Regions from separate parts of the Pantoea alfalfae genome, predicted to be linked through region 1. Evidence: predicted binding sites of a transcription regulator. Region 1 holds the regulator's gene; the other holds the start of a gene.
The links. The regulator CRP, encoded in region 1, controls carbon source genes, mostly activating them, when cyclic AMP is high. The targets are predictions, from matches to a motif close to ATGTGANNNNNNTCACAT.

Region 1 (6,799 bases):
GGAAGGTGACAGTTTTCACCGCTTTACCCGCCCTGAAATGGATATGGCGATTCGTAAGGCACGCGATCTGGGACGTCATGTCAGCTACTTCGGCCCGGAAGCCAATGACTTTGGCCTGCTGGAGCAGAGCTTTAAAGAGTATGGTCTCAGCGGGGAGGGGCAGTCGCGTAAATATCTGCACACTTACGATGAGGCGGTGCCGTGGAATCAGGTGCCCGGCACTTTTACACCCTGGCAGCCGCTACCGCAGAACACCGATATTCTTTTTTATGAAGGATTGCATGGCGGTGTGGTGACAGCGCAGCACAACGTGGCGGAACAGGTCGATCTGCTGGTGGGCGTGGTACCGATTGTTAACCTGGAGTGGATTCAGAAGCTGGTACGCGACACTGGCGAGCGCGGTCATTCACGTGAAGCCGTAATGGATTCCGTGGTGCGCTCAATGGAAGATTACATCAACTACATCACACCGCAGTTTTCACGCACCCATATCAACTTTCAGCGCGTTCCAACCATCGATACCTCCAACCCGTTCGCAGCCCGCGCCATTCCGTCACTGGATGAGAGTTTTGTGGTGATCCACTTTCAGGCGCTGGAAGATATCGACTTCCCCTACCTGCTGGCAATGCTGCAGGGCTCGTTTATCTCGCACATCAATACGCTGGTGGTGCCCGGCGGCAAAATGGGTCTGGCGATGGAGTTGATCATGGGTCCGCTGGTGAAGCGGCTGATGGAAGGTAAGCGGATAGAGTAAGAGGTCAAAAGGGCCTTTCCAGACTAATGCCAATGCAGGATCAATCTGACAGCAGCGAAAATGCTTAACACGCAGGGAACCGGGTCAGAAAAGGAAAGCGTCCCGCGCCAGGGACGGCGCGGGACGAGCGGCCAGGGATTGGCTTAAGCGACTTTCCGATCTGACCCGGTTCCCAGCGCAGGCACAGTATCAACGCGGATTCCCTATGCAGGCACAATCTGACAGCGGACCGACACAAACCGCTCTGACCCTGTTCACAACGCAGGCACAATCTCAAAGCGGATTTCCGGACCAGGCACAGTCTTAAAGCAACCTGCATCAGATACTGGAAGTGAAGTTAGCAGGTCTGCAATAACCCCTGCGGCTACTAAAGTTCGATCACTTCATAGCTATGCGTAATGTTGACGCCTTTACCCAGCATGATGGCCACCGAGCAATATTTTTCAGCCGAAAGATCGACCGCGCGTGAGACCACTTTATCCTGGAGCGCTTTGCCACTCACGATAAAATGCAGGTTGATGTGCGTAAAGATTCGCGGCGCCTCTTCACGACGTTCTGAGGTCAGTTTTACTTCACAATCAGCCACATCGTTGCGGCCTTTTTGCAGAATTGATACCACGTCAATCGCGCTGCATCCACCTGCCGCCATCAGCACCATTTCCATTGGGCTGGGCGCTTTATCACCTGAATTGCCATCCATCAGTATCTGATGGCCGGATGAGGATTCTCCAAGGAATGTCAGCCCTTCTACCCATTTCACTCTTGCCTGCATGATTTTTGCTCCGGAATACGCTGTTTTGTCGCCAGAGTACGCTTTCGCCTGGTAAACAGCAATCCAGAGAAATCCGCCTGTAGCTGAAGCGAGACAACAGAAGACAGTCGGCAAAAGCTGTGCTACAAACAGTGCTGAAAATATTTTTCGTCACCCGATGGCGAAGCCGGGAAGAATGATGCGCACTGCGCCTGATGCGGCCCGAATAATTTCCTGAAAAGGAAACGCTTGAAGCTTTCACCGCCTGACAGGGAAAACTGCCCCCTGTATTTTGGGCACGATTACAACAGAGGATAATAGCGAATGGTTCTCGGCAAACCGCAAACAGACCCTACACTCGAATGGTTCCTGTCCCATTGCCATATTCACAAGTATCCATCCAAAAGTACGCTGATTCACCAAGGTGAAAAAGCAGAAACGCTTTACTACATCGTGAAAGGTTCCGTCGCGGTTCTGATTAAAGATGAAGAAGGCAAAGAGATGATTCTTTCCTACCTGAATCAGGGCGATTTTATTGGTGAGCTTGGCCTGTTCGAAGAAGGTCAGGAACGCAGCGCCTGGGTACGTGCGAAAAGCGCGTGCGAAGTGGCGGAGATTTCTTACAAGAAATTCCGTCAGTTGATCCAGGTTAACCCCGATATCCTGATGCGACTCTCATCGCAGATGGCGCGTCGCCTGCAGGTGACGTCTGAAAAAGTGGGTAACCTCGCTTTCCTCGACGTTACCGGCCGCATTGCACAGACTCTGCTTAACCTGGCGAAGCAGCCAGATGCCATGACGCATCCCGACGGCATGCAAATTAAAATCACTCGTCAGGAAATTGGTCAGATTGTGGGTTGTTCACGTGAAACCGTGGGCCGTATTTTGAAGATGCTGGAAGATCAGAACCTGATCTCCGCACACGGCAAAACCATCGTCGTTTACGGCACCCGCTAATTCCTGTCATCCACGGCGTGATGGCAACATCACGCCGTTATTGTTTGTGTTGGGCCGATGTGGCGTCGAATCATTTACCATCCTGAAGTCAATTATGCCTTGCGGCAAACGCTGGTGCTCTGTCTGCCGGTGGCGCTGGGCTGGCTGGCTGGCGACCTGCAAAAAGGTCTGCTGTTCTCATTAGTGCCCGCCTGCTGCAATATCGCCGGTCTCGATACGCCGCATAAACGCTTTTTCAAACGTCTGATTGTGGGCGGTAGCCTGTTTGCCCTCGGCAGCTTTCTGATCCAGTGGCTCACCCTGCATGCGATTCCACTGCCGCTGATCCTCTTCGCTATGCCTTTGCTGCTCGGCGTCACGGGTGAGATCAGCCCGCTGCATGGCCGTCTGCTGCCCGGCACCCTGATTGCCGCCATCTTTACCCTCAGCCTGATTGGCCGCATGCCCATCTATGTCCCCCCGCTGCTCTATATCGGCGGCACGCTGTGGTACGGGCTGTTTAACTGGTTCTGGTTCTGGCTGTGGAAAGAGCAGCCAATGCGCGAAAGCCTGAGCCTGATCTACCGCGAGCTGGCTAACTACTGCGACGCCAAATACACCCTGCTGACGCAGCTGACCGATCCGGAAAAGGCGCTGCCGCCACTGCTGGCCCGTCAGCAGAAAGTGGTCGATCTGATTAACACCTGTTATCAGCAGATGCATATGCTGTCGGCAAGCCGCGATCACAGCCATAAAAGGCTGACGCGCGCTTTCCAGGTGGCCCTCGATCTGCAGGAGCATATCTCGGTCAGCCTGCATCGGCCGGAAGAAGTCCAGAAGCTGGTGGAGCAAAGCCATGCTGAAGCGGTGATCCGCTGGAATGCCAAAACCATCTCGGCCCGGCTGCGGGTGCTGGCAGATAACATTCTTTATCACCAGTTACCCGACCGCTTTGCGATGGATAAACAGCTCGGCGCACTGGAGAAAATTGCCCATCAGCATCCCGATAATCCGGTGGGTAACTTCTGCCTTTATCACTTCAACCGCATTGCGCGGGTGCTACGCACCCAGAAACCGCTTTACCAGCGCGATCTGATGGCAGACCGCCAGCGCCGCCTGCCGCTGTTACCGGCGCTGCGCAGTTATCTCTCGTTTCGCTCGTCGTCGCTGCGCACGGCGGGTCGCTTTGCGGTGATGCTGATGCTGGGCAGCGCGCTGGCGCTGTTCTTCAACATCCCCAAACCCTACTGGATCCTGATGACCATCATGTTCGTCAGCCAGAACGGCTACAGCGCTACCCGTGTCCGCATTCAGCACCGGGCGCTGGGCACTTTTGCCGGTCTGGTGATCGCGGCTGCCACGCTGCGCATGGCGGTGCCAGAGTCGCTGGTGCTGCTGATCATGCTGGCAATTACCTTTATCAGCTATCGCTTTACCCGCCAGTTCTATGGCTGGTCGATGATTGGCTTTACGGTCACGGCAGTTTACTCGCTGCAACTGCTGTCACTGAATGGCGCGCAGTTTCTGCTGCCGCGATTGATGGATACGCTGATGGGCTGTCTGATCGCCTTTGGTGGGATGCTGTGGCTGTGGCCGCAGTGGCAGAGCGGCTTACTGCGGCAGAACGCCCACGACGCGCTGGAAACCTATCAGGATGCGCTGCGGCTGTTACTGGGCGACGAACAGTCGCCAGAGAAACTGGCTTATCAGCGCGTGAAGGTTAATCAGGTGCATAATGCGCTGTTTAACTCACTGAATCAGGCAATGCAGGAACCCGCGTTCAACTCCCGTTACCTGAGTGATATGCGGCTCTGGGTCACCCACAGTCAGTTTATTGTCGAGCATATCAATGCGATAACGATTCTGGCGCGCGAGCACACTATGCTGACCGCCTCGCTGGCTCAACGCTATCTGCAATCCTGCGAAATTGCGCTGCAGCGGTGTCAGCAGCGGCTGGAATATGATGGTGAAAGCTCACAGGTGAATCTGCTGGATGACCTGGAGAACATCAGTGAGGGACCGATCACGGTGGTGGAGCAGCATGTGCGGCGCATTCTCGATCATCTGAGCGTGATGTACACCATTTCATCGCTGGCGTGGAACCAGCGACCGCAACATGGCCGCTGGCTGATCAGACGCTTACGTAAAAACTAAGCTAGCCGTTAAGCACTTTGCCGACGGCGGTGGCGAAGCGGCTCATCCCCTCTTCAATGTCGGCCGGTTCGATGATCAGCGACGGGGCAAAACGCATCACATCGGTGCCAGCTACCAGCACCATCACACCTTCAGCGGCGGCGGCATTCAGAATGTCGCGCGACCTGCCGGCATGCTGAGGTTTCAGTGCCGCGCCAATCAGCAGACCTTTGCCGCGAATGTCACTGAACAGGTCATACTTCGCGTCAATAGCCTGCAGCGCCGTGACAAAGTGCTGGCGACGCATCTCTACGCCCGCCAGCACCTCCGGCGTGTTGATAATATCCAGCGCGGTTTCGGCAATGGCACAGGCGAGCGGGTTGCCGCCATAGGTGGTGCCATGCACGCCCGGTGCCATGGTTGAAGCAATCTCGTTGGTGGTCAGCATGGCGCTGACCGGGAAACCGCCGCCCAGCGCTTTGGCTGAAGTCAGGATATCGGGCTGGACGCCATAATGCTCATAGGCGAACAGCTTGCCGCTGCGTCCCATGCCGCTCTGCACTTCGTCCAGTACCAGCAGCGCCTGATGCTGATCGCAAAGCGCACGCAGTCCCTGCATAAATTCCTGCGTCGCAGGCATGACGCCGCCCTCACCCTGAATCGGTTCAACCACAATGGCGCAGGTGTGATCGTCAATGACCGCTTTTACAGCATCCAGGTCATTGAACGGCACGTGGACAATATCCGCCGGTTTCGGACCGAATCCGTCAGAATATTTTGGCTGGCCGCCGACCGTAACGGTAAACAGCGTCCGGCCATGAAAAGCATTATGAAACGCGATGATTTTACTTTTGAACGGACTGTGACGTTTGCAGGCATAGTAGCGCGCCAGCTTAAACGCAGCTTCATTGGCTTCGGCACCGGAGTTGGCGAAGAAGACGCGATCGGCAAAGGTCGCCTGAATGAGCTTACTGGCGAGACGCAGTGCCGGTTCGTTGGTAAAGACATTGCTGGTGTGCCACAGCGTCTCGCCCTGGCTTTTCAGTGTTTCCACCAGCGCAGGATGGCAGTGTCCAAGTGCGGTAACAGCAATACCACCCGAGAAGTCGATATACTCTTTGCCCTGCTGATCCCATACGCGACTGCCCTTGCCTTTTACCGGCACGAACTGCGCAGGTGCATAAACAGGCAAAATAACGTTATCGAACGTCTCCCGCGTGACCGCAATTTTTTCGGCTGCCATTAGTAACCCCATCTGAATGATTGTCGTACTGAATTGAAATAATAATCACAAAATATGCATAAAAAATCACTCAAAGGCAACTTATTGCGTAAGGAAATTGCGCAGCAGATGATGTCCCTGCTCGCTGAGAATGCTTTCGGGATGGAACTGCACGCCTTCCAGCGCCAGGGTTTTATGGCGAAACCCCATAATTTCGTCAGGCTCGCCGTCACGTACCGTCCAGGCCGTTACCTCGAATGCGTCGGGCAGAGAGTCGCGCTGCACAATCAGCGAGTGATAACGGGTCACGGTAAGGGGATTATTGAGATTGCGGAACACGCCCTGGCCGGTGTGCTGAATCGCGGAGGTTTTGCCGTGCATCACCTGACGGGCTCGCACGACCTGCGCGCCATAGGCCTGCGCGATCGCCTGATGGCCCAGGCAGACACCCAGCACCGGCACGTTACCGGCGAAATGCCGAATCGCCGCCAGCGAGATGCCCGACTCTGACGGCGTGCAGGGGCCAGGAGAGATCACCAGATGGGTCAGCGGTAACGCTGCCATCTGCTCCAGGGTGATGGCATCATTGCGCACCACCTGAACCTGCGCGCCCAGCTCGCAGAAATATTGATAAAGATTCCAGGTAAAGGAGTCGTAATTGTCGATAAGCAGCAGCATGACGCGTCCAGAATGATAAACCGCGCCGCTATTCTACGCGGTTAAGCCGCCTCACTCACCACTTTCGCAAACACCTGCTCCAGCGGCGTCAGATCGCCGGCTACACCCGCCTGATTAGCAGCTTTCCAGCTCTCCGCGTCCGTCTCTTCCCACGACAGCAGATAACCGGCATGCAGCGCCAGCTGTTCAAAGAAAATCCGCTGTGCCCGGCCATTTCCATGACGGAAAGGATGCAGCATATTGATTTCGCAGTAGTAGTGGGCGATGCGCTGAATAAACGCGTCGCGCGGCAACTCAGCGAGTCCTTTTTCCTCTTCCAGCGCAG
Region 2 (6,799 bases), 1.6 Mb from region 1:
AATATTCAGACGCTGGGCTGCCCGCCCGAAATGGAGCTCTTCCGCCACCGCAATGAAGTAGCGCAGATGACGCAGTTCGATATTCATATTTTAAACGTCTTATTTGAGATTATTAATATATTAGACAACATAATGCCACTTTCCTAAGCTGACGACAGGTTTTCAGACTGAGAGGAAGATGTGTGAGTCGCTCAATACAGGCCACAGTGGATGAGAAAGCGGTGGCTGAACCGCAGGAGTCCGTTGCCGCAGCAGGTCATATCCGGCGGGGAACACCCGCTTTTATGCGCGTCACGCTGGCGCTTTTCTCTGCGGGGCTGGCGACGTTTGCCCTGCTCTACTGCGTGCAGCCGATTCTGCCGGTGCTGTCACAGCAGTTTGGTGTTTCTCCGGCGACCAGCAGCCTGTCGCTCTCTATCTCTACCGGCCTGATGGCGCTAGGTCTGCTGGTGACCGGGCCGCTCTCTGATGCTATCGGGCGCAAATCGGTAATGGTGACCGCTCTGATGCTGGCGGCCATCTGCACGCTGATCTCCGCCACCATGACCAGCTGGCACGGCATTCTGATTATGCGGGCGCTGATGGGACTGTCGCTCAGCGGTGTTGCGGCGGTCGGTATGACCTATCTTAGCGAGGAGATGGATGCGCGGGTCGTCGCCTTTTCAATGGGGTTGTATATCAGCGGTAACTCAATTGGCGGGATGAGCGGGCGTCTGTTAAGCGGTGTCCTGACCGACCTCTTCTCCTGGCGCATCGCCGTGGCGGTGATTGGCTGTTTTTCGCTGGCCTCAGCGCTGATGTTCTGGAAGATCCTGCCTGCATCGCGTCATTTCCGCCCCATCACGCTGCGTCCACGTAATCTGCTGATTAACTTCCGGCTGCACTGGCGCGATCCGGGCCTGCCCTGGCTGTTTGCCGAAGGCTTTCTGCTGATGGGTGCCTTCGTCACCCTGTTTAACTATATTGGCTACCGTTTACTGGATGCGCCCTGGCATCTCAGCCAGGCCGTGGTGGGTCTGTTATCAGTGGTCTATCTCACCGGCTCATGGAGTTCACCTAAAGCGGGTGCGCTGACCAGTCGTCTGGGACGCGGGCCGGTGATGCTGGGCGCAACAGCCATCATGCTGCTGGGTTTGCTGGTCACTGCCTTTAACTCGCTCTGGCTGATTCTGCCTGGAATGATGCTGTTCACCGCCGGTTTTTTTGCCGCTCATGCGGTCGCCAGCGGCTGGATTGGTCCCCGTGCACGCCGGGCGCGTGGGCAGGCTTCCTCGCTCTATCTGTTCAGTTACTACGTGGGTTCCAGCGTGGCGGGCACGCTGGGCGGTCTGTTCTGGCATAATTTTGGCTGGAGCGGAATCACGCTGTTTATCAGCGTTCTGCTGATCCTGGCGCTGCTGGTTGCCTCGCGTCTGCATAGTAAAAGACTCTGACCGTTTTCTCCCGAGCCAGGCTCCGACCTCTCCAGCGGGCCTGGCAGCTTATCATGCTGAACATTCCCTTCAGATCCATAACAAACAAAACGTGCTTTTCCCGCTATAATCCTTTTTATTGTAATAATTCATCTGCTTTGCCTTTTAACACGGCAACAAGGACCGCCTGTGGCTCTCTACTACTACGTTAATAAACAATCGGGATATAACGATAATCATGTTGTTCATGCCGCGGGCTGCCCCCATCTTCCTGACATGGATAACCGACTGTTTCTGGGCAGTTTTTATCATGTGAATGCCGCCATTCTGCAGGCAAAAAAATATTATGCGGGAGCCATCGGCTGCGAAAACTGCTGTCCGCTTAATCACAGCGACCCGCAGGCCAGTCAGCTTAGTGTGGCCCTGAAACATACTCCGCCATCGCGTTAATCAAACGGACAGCCCAGAGGTGAAACGCTTCCCGCTGTGCTGTTCCATGACATCCTGCCTGAGGGTAACCCGCTGCTCTGAATGATGATTGCACCTCTTCGCTCCTGATAACCTCAGGCTATCGCCCTGTGACAGGGAGATAATTAAAAATCAGCAATAAAAGGCATTTATAAGGTTTCGCTTCCCGCTTTATTCACTACAATGGTCAGTAATTTGTGACGCAGGTCACTTTCACTGGATGTTTCTGCCACATCCGATTTCGCTGTACTGACTGACTTGACTCCTCATGCAACCAACAACTGTTTCACGTAAAACTGCCTGGCTACGCGTGGTATTGCTGGCCATCGCCGCATTTGTCTTCAATACCACCGAGTTCGTGCCGGTTGGCCTGTTGTCCGATATCGCTGCTGACTTTTCAATGCAGACGGCTGATGTCGGGATCATGCTGACCATCTACGCCTGGGTAGTCGCACTGCTTTCACTGCCGCTGATGCTGCTGACCCGCAACATTGAGCGACGGCTGCTGCTGGGCGTGTTGTTCCTGATTTTTATCGTCAGCCACATACTTTCGACCGTCGCCTGGGATTTCCGGTCGCTGATGGTATCGCGCGTCGGCATCGCCCTGTCTCATGCGGTGTTCTGGTCGATCACCGCCTCGCTGGCGATTCGTGTTGCCCCGGCGGGTAAAAAAACCCAGGCGCTGAGTATGCTGGCGACCGGTACCGCGCTGGCGATGGTGCTGGGCGTGCCGATTGGCCGCGTAGTGGGACAGTATCTTGGCTGGCGCACCACTTTCGGCGCAATTGGGCTTTCGGCTCTGGTGCTGATGATCATGCTGGTACGTATTCTGCCACGCTTGCCGAGTGAGCATACCGGTTCGCTGAGCAGCGTCCCGATGCTGTTTCGTCGTCCGGCGCTGGTCAGCATGTATCTGCTGGTGACGCTGGTGGTGACCGCGCATTACACCGCCTACAGCTATATCGAGCCATTTATGCAGACCGTCGCGCACGCCAGCGGCAATTTCACAACCCTGCTGCTGCTGCTGTTTGGTTCAGCGGGCATTATCGGCAGCCTGCTCTTCAGTACGCTGGGTAACAAATTTCCTTCCGCCCTGCTGATTGCTGCCATTGCGCTGATCACCCTTTGCATGGGCCTGCTGATCTTTGCCGCCGTCCGCCCTGCAGCTATCTCCACGCTGTGCGTTGTCTGGGGAGTGGCGATGATGATGATCGGGCTGGGTATGCAGGTGCGGGTACTCTCGCTGGCACCAGATGCCACGGATGTTGCAATGTCGCTGATGTCCGGTATCTACAATATTGGTATTGGCGCGGGCGCGCTGCTGGGTAACCAGGTCAGTCTCCATCTGGGCATGGCTGAAGTGGGGAATGTCGGCGGGGTGATTGGTCTGGTGGCGTTGCTGTGGTGTGTTTATATTTTCCGACGCTATCCGCAGTTACGCAGTAACGGATAATCAGCGCGGTACTAAATAAAAAAGGCTTCAGATAAGTAGGTTTATCTGAAGCCTGTTTATGATTATTTATAGCGCCTGTTACTTATAAAGAACGGCTGTGCCATGCAGGTTGTTGCTGCCAGAGGTCGAAGTGATGCGGAAAGACTTTGCGCCGACATCGCTGGCCTTCTCTGACAGCTGCTGCTCCAGCGAGGTCAGATTCGTGCTGCCCGTTGCGCTGATGACACCGATTTTTTGCTGATCCAGCGGGGTGCTGCTTACCTGTTGGGCCGCCACGCTGGCAAAGGAGAGGCCACTTAGCACCGCCGCCGCGACCATCATATTGATACGTTTCATAACGAACCCCTTCTCACTTCATCTGTTGAAACCAAATTACTGATAAATCACAGCCGTGCCGTGCAGTTTATTCTGGCCGCTGGTTGAGGTGATGCGGAATGATTTCGCACCGGCTTCATCAGCTTTGGCACTCAGCTGTGATTCAAGGGAAGTCAGGTTGGTGCCACCTTGTACTGAGATGGTGCCTACTGGCTGCTGATTAGACGGCTCACTGGTCACGAGATCAGCGGCATAAGCGCCAAAAGTCAGGGTAGTCAGTAGCAGTGCTGCCAAAGTAGTTTTGATGGATTTCATAAAATTCTCTCTATTCGGTATTTGAATTCGGATGGTCTGAGTCGAGTTGTCGTCGTTTAATTAACGAACGTTAAATAAATGATAGACTCTGATCCGATTCGTCGTCAACATTTATTTAATGAACGTTATTTTATTCGTGAAGTGGCGTGATTATGGGCTTCAGCCCCTTTTCTGACTTAACCATAGGGGCGGTAAGATTGCGCCGACGCACAAAATGACAACGCTTGTGGGTGACGTTTTTAATAGACCTTGCACATTTTTATAATGATCGGTAATTTAATAAGATGTTTTACTGTCTGAGAGGGTGTATGAGTCAGGTTCAGGATTGCGATGTAAAAAAATGCCGCGGCCGACCCAAAGTGTTCGATCGCGAAGCCGCGCTTGATAAAGCTCTGACCCTGTTCTGGACGCACGGTTACGAGGGAACCTCTCTCGCCGATCTGGTCGCCGCAACCGGCGCAAAAGCGCCAACCCTCTACGCAGAATTTGTGAATAAAGAGGGACTATTTCGCGCAGCGATGGAGCGTTATGTAGAGAAGTTCAGCGCATGGCGTAAAGCGGCATTAGGCGATGATCAGTTACCGGTGGATCGGGCCATTGAAGCCTATTTCCGCTCTACTGCAGCCTGTTTTACCGAACGTGACTCTCCCGGTGGGTGCTTCTTTATCTGCACCTCAACTGCCCTGTCGGCGGCGTCGGCAGAGATTGCCGCCATGCTACAACAGCAACATCAGTCGCAGGAGCATGTGCTGAGTGATTTTTTGCTGGCGCGCCAGCGACGTGGCGAACTGAGTGCGGCAGTAAATATTCCGGCGCTGTCACGTTATCTGAGTTGTATGCTGCAGGGCATGTCAGTGCGCGCGCGCGAAGGCGCAGAGCGTGACGATCTTGAGGGTATTATTGATACGCTGATGGCCATGTGGCCAACGCTGACCGGCTTGTGTCAGGCTAAGCGTTAGAGTATCAGGGCGGCGATGCCGCCCTTTCCCTGCTTTATTCCAGAAAGAACACTGGTTTCAATGACTGACTGATCGGGCTGTTATCCGCATTAGACGGCATCACATCTTTCATTGATGCCCACCAGCGCTGACACACCTCGGTTTTTGCCACCGCTTCCCAGCGTGCTTCAGATTCAATCTCAACGCTGGCGAACAGCAGACTGCGCTCTGCGTCCAGCCAGATGGCATAGTTATGCGCGCCGTGTGCTTTCAGCGTCTCAGCCAGTTCAGGCCAGATTGGGGAGTGACGACGCTCATACTCTGCATGACAGTCGGCATTCACCTGCATCACAAAGGCTTTACGCAGCATTGGCTGGCCCCACATTCAGCGCCGGTTGCCACGGCTTCACGCCAAAGCGCTCACCCAAGGCAATCAGCTGTTCGGTGGTGATGCTCTGGCGAATTCCGCCCATTGAAAGCACTTTGACGATCACTTCTGACGATTTTTCCGCCGTATCAATCAGACCAAAGGTTTCATCGAGTGTCGGGCCTGTGCCAAAGACGCCGTGGAATGGCCACATCACCAGGGTGTGAGACTGCATCTGTCCGGCAGTCGCAGTGCCGATTTCATCGGTGCCAGGAACCATCCATGGCAGCACACCCACGCCATCCGGGAAGACCACCAGACATTCGGTACTGCCTTCCCACAGCAAACGGGTAAAGCGCGCAGAGTCCATCTCAACCACGTAACTCAGAGCCATAAAGTTGGTCGCATGGCAGTGCATTATCACCCGATCTGCGCCTTTGCTGACGGCTTTACGTACCGCATGAGACTGAAAGTGTGATGCCAGCTCAGAGGTGGGCAAACCGCCATTCGACAGGCCCCAGTGAATTTTATAGGAAAGTCCCTTGTCATCCACCTGCAGCAGTGCCAGACAATCCGCCGGATCCAGCTGGACGTTGCGCATGAATTTACCTGACCCGGTTACCAGAAACCAGTCATTCGCCAGCGCTGGCGCTGGCTGTGTCAGCTCAATGCAACGCGGCTCCTTATAGAAATCGGTGGCGAAGGGCTTAACCTCCTCCTCCAGCAGACGGAGGCTGACGTTACCGCCGTTACGTTCGTCCCAGCCCTTGAGCCACATGTCGCTGGTCGCTTTGACCATTCCCTTAACAAATCCGGAAGAAAGAATGCTTTGCATAATGAAATCCTTAACGTTGGCTCAAGATCTGTTGTTCATAATGACGGACATCGCCTAACCAGCTGGCATCAGCCGGGACGTCATGGCGCAGGCACCACGCTTCCCAGACCGCCTGCCATGGCAGTGATTTTTGCTCTTCCAGCAGGGTAAGCCGCGCGGTGTAATCGCCGCTGTTCTCGGCCTGCCGTAAGCGGTCGGTTGGCTCCAGTAAGGCACGCAGCAGCGCTTTTTTGGTATTACGGGTGCCGATAACCCAGGCGGCAATACGGTTAATTGAGGCGTCGAAGAAGTCGAGGCCGATATGCACTTTGTCGAACAGCTGGTGACGGACAATCTCACTGGCGATAGCCTGGGTCTCATCATCCAGCAGCACAACATGGTCGCTATCCCAGCGCACCGGACGGCTGACGTGCAGCAGCAGGCGCGGCACATAGAGCATGGCGGCGGAAATTTTGTCGGAAATCACTTCAGTGGGATGGAAATGTCCTGCATCCAGGCACAGCGCCGTCTGGCGACTGGCGGCATAGCCAAGATAAAACTCATTAGAACCTACGGTGTAGCTCTCAGCGCCTATGCCAAACAGCTTGCTCTCAACCGCATCGATATGATGCTGCGGGTTGATTTTTTCTGAGATGATTTCATCCAGCGCACTCATCAGGCGCTCACGCGGGGCAAGCCGATCCACGGTGATATCTT

Region 2: a site for CRP is predicted at 2,076-2,093, ahead of K6R05_RS09350 (sugar transporter). Genes of this name have one in related genera too.

The regions. Positions count from the first base shown of each region.
Region 1 covers NZ_CP082292.1:426,786-433,584, reverse strand. Annotated here, with positions in the region: gene K6R05_RS02000 (phosphoribulokinase) at 1-754, shown strand, start outside; gene K6R05_RS01995 (OsmC family protein) at 1,122-1,526, opposite strand; gene crp (cAMP-activated global transcriptional regulator CRP) at 1,830-2,462, shown strand; gene K6R05_RS01985 (YccS/YhfK family putative transporter) at 2,520-4,595, shown strand; gene argD (bifunctional acetylornithine/succinyldiaminopimelate transaminase) at 4,597-5,817, opposite strand; gene K6R05_RS01975 (aminodeoxychorismate/anthranilate synthase component II) at 5,899-6,474, opposite strand; gene K6R05_RS01970 (putative adenosine monophosphate-protein transferase Fic) at 6,516-6,799, opposite strand, start outside.
Region 2 covers NZ_CP082292.1:2,008,096-2,014,894, reverse strand. Annotated here, with positions in the region: gene K6R05_RS09365 (LysR family transcriptional regulator) at 1-87, opposite strand, end outside; gene ynfM (multidrug efflux MFS transporter YnfM/SxtP(Kp)) at 183-1,433, shown strand; gene K6R05_RS09355 (hypothetical protein) at 1,602-1,862, shown strand; gene K6R05_RS09350 (sugar transporter) at 2,149-3,333, shown strand; gene bhsA (multiple stress resistance protein BhsA) at 3,412-3,669, opposite strand; gene bhsA (multiple stress resistance protein BhsA) at 3,706-3,963, opposite strand; gene K6R05_RS09335 (TetR/AcrR family transcriptional regulator) at 4,272-4,922, shown strand; gene rhaM (L-rhamnose mutarotase) at 4,957-5,271, opposite strand; gene rhaD (rhamnulose-1-phosphate aldolase) at 5,261-6,103, opposite strand; gene K6R05_RS09320 (L-rhamnose isomerase) at 6,114-6,799, opposite strand, start outside.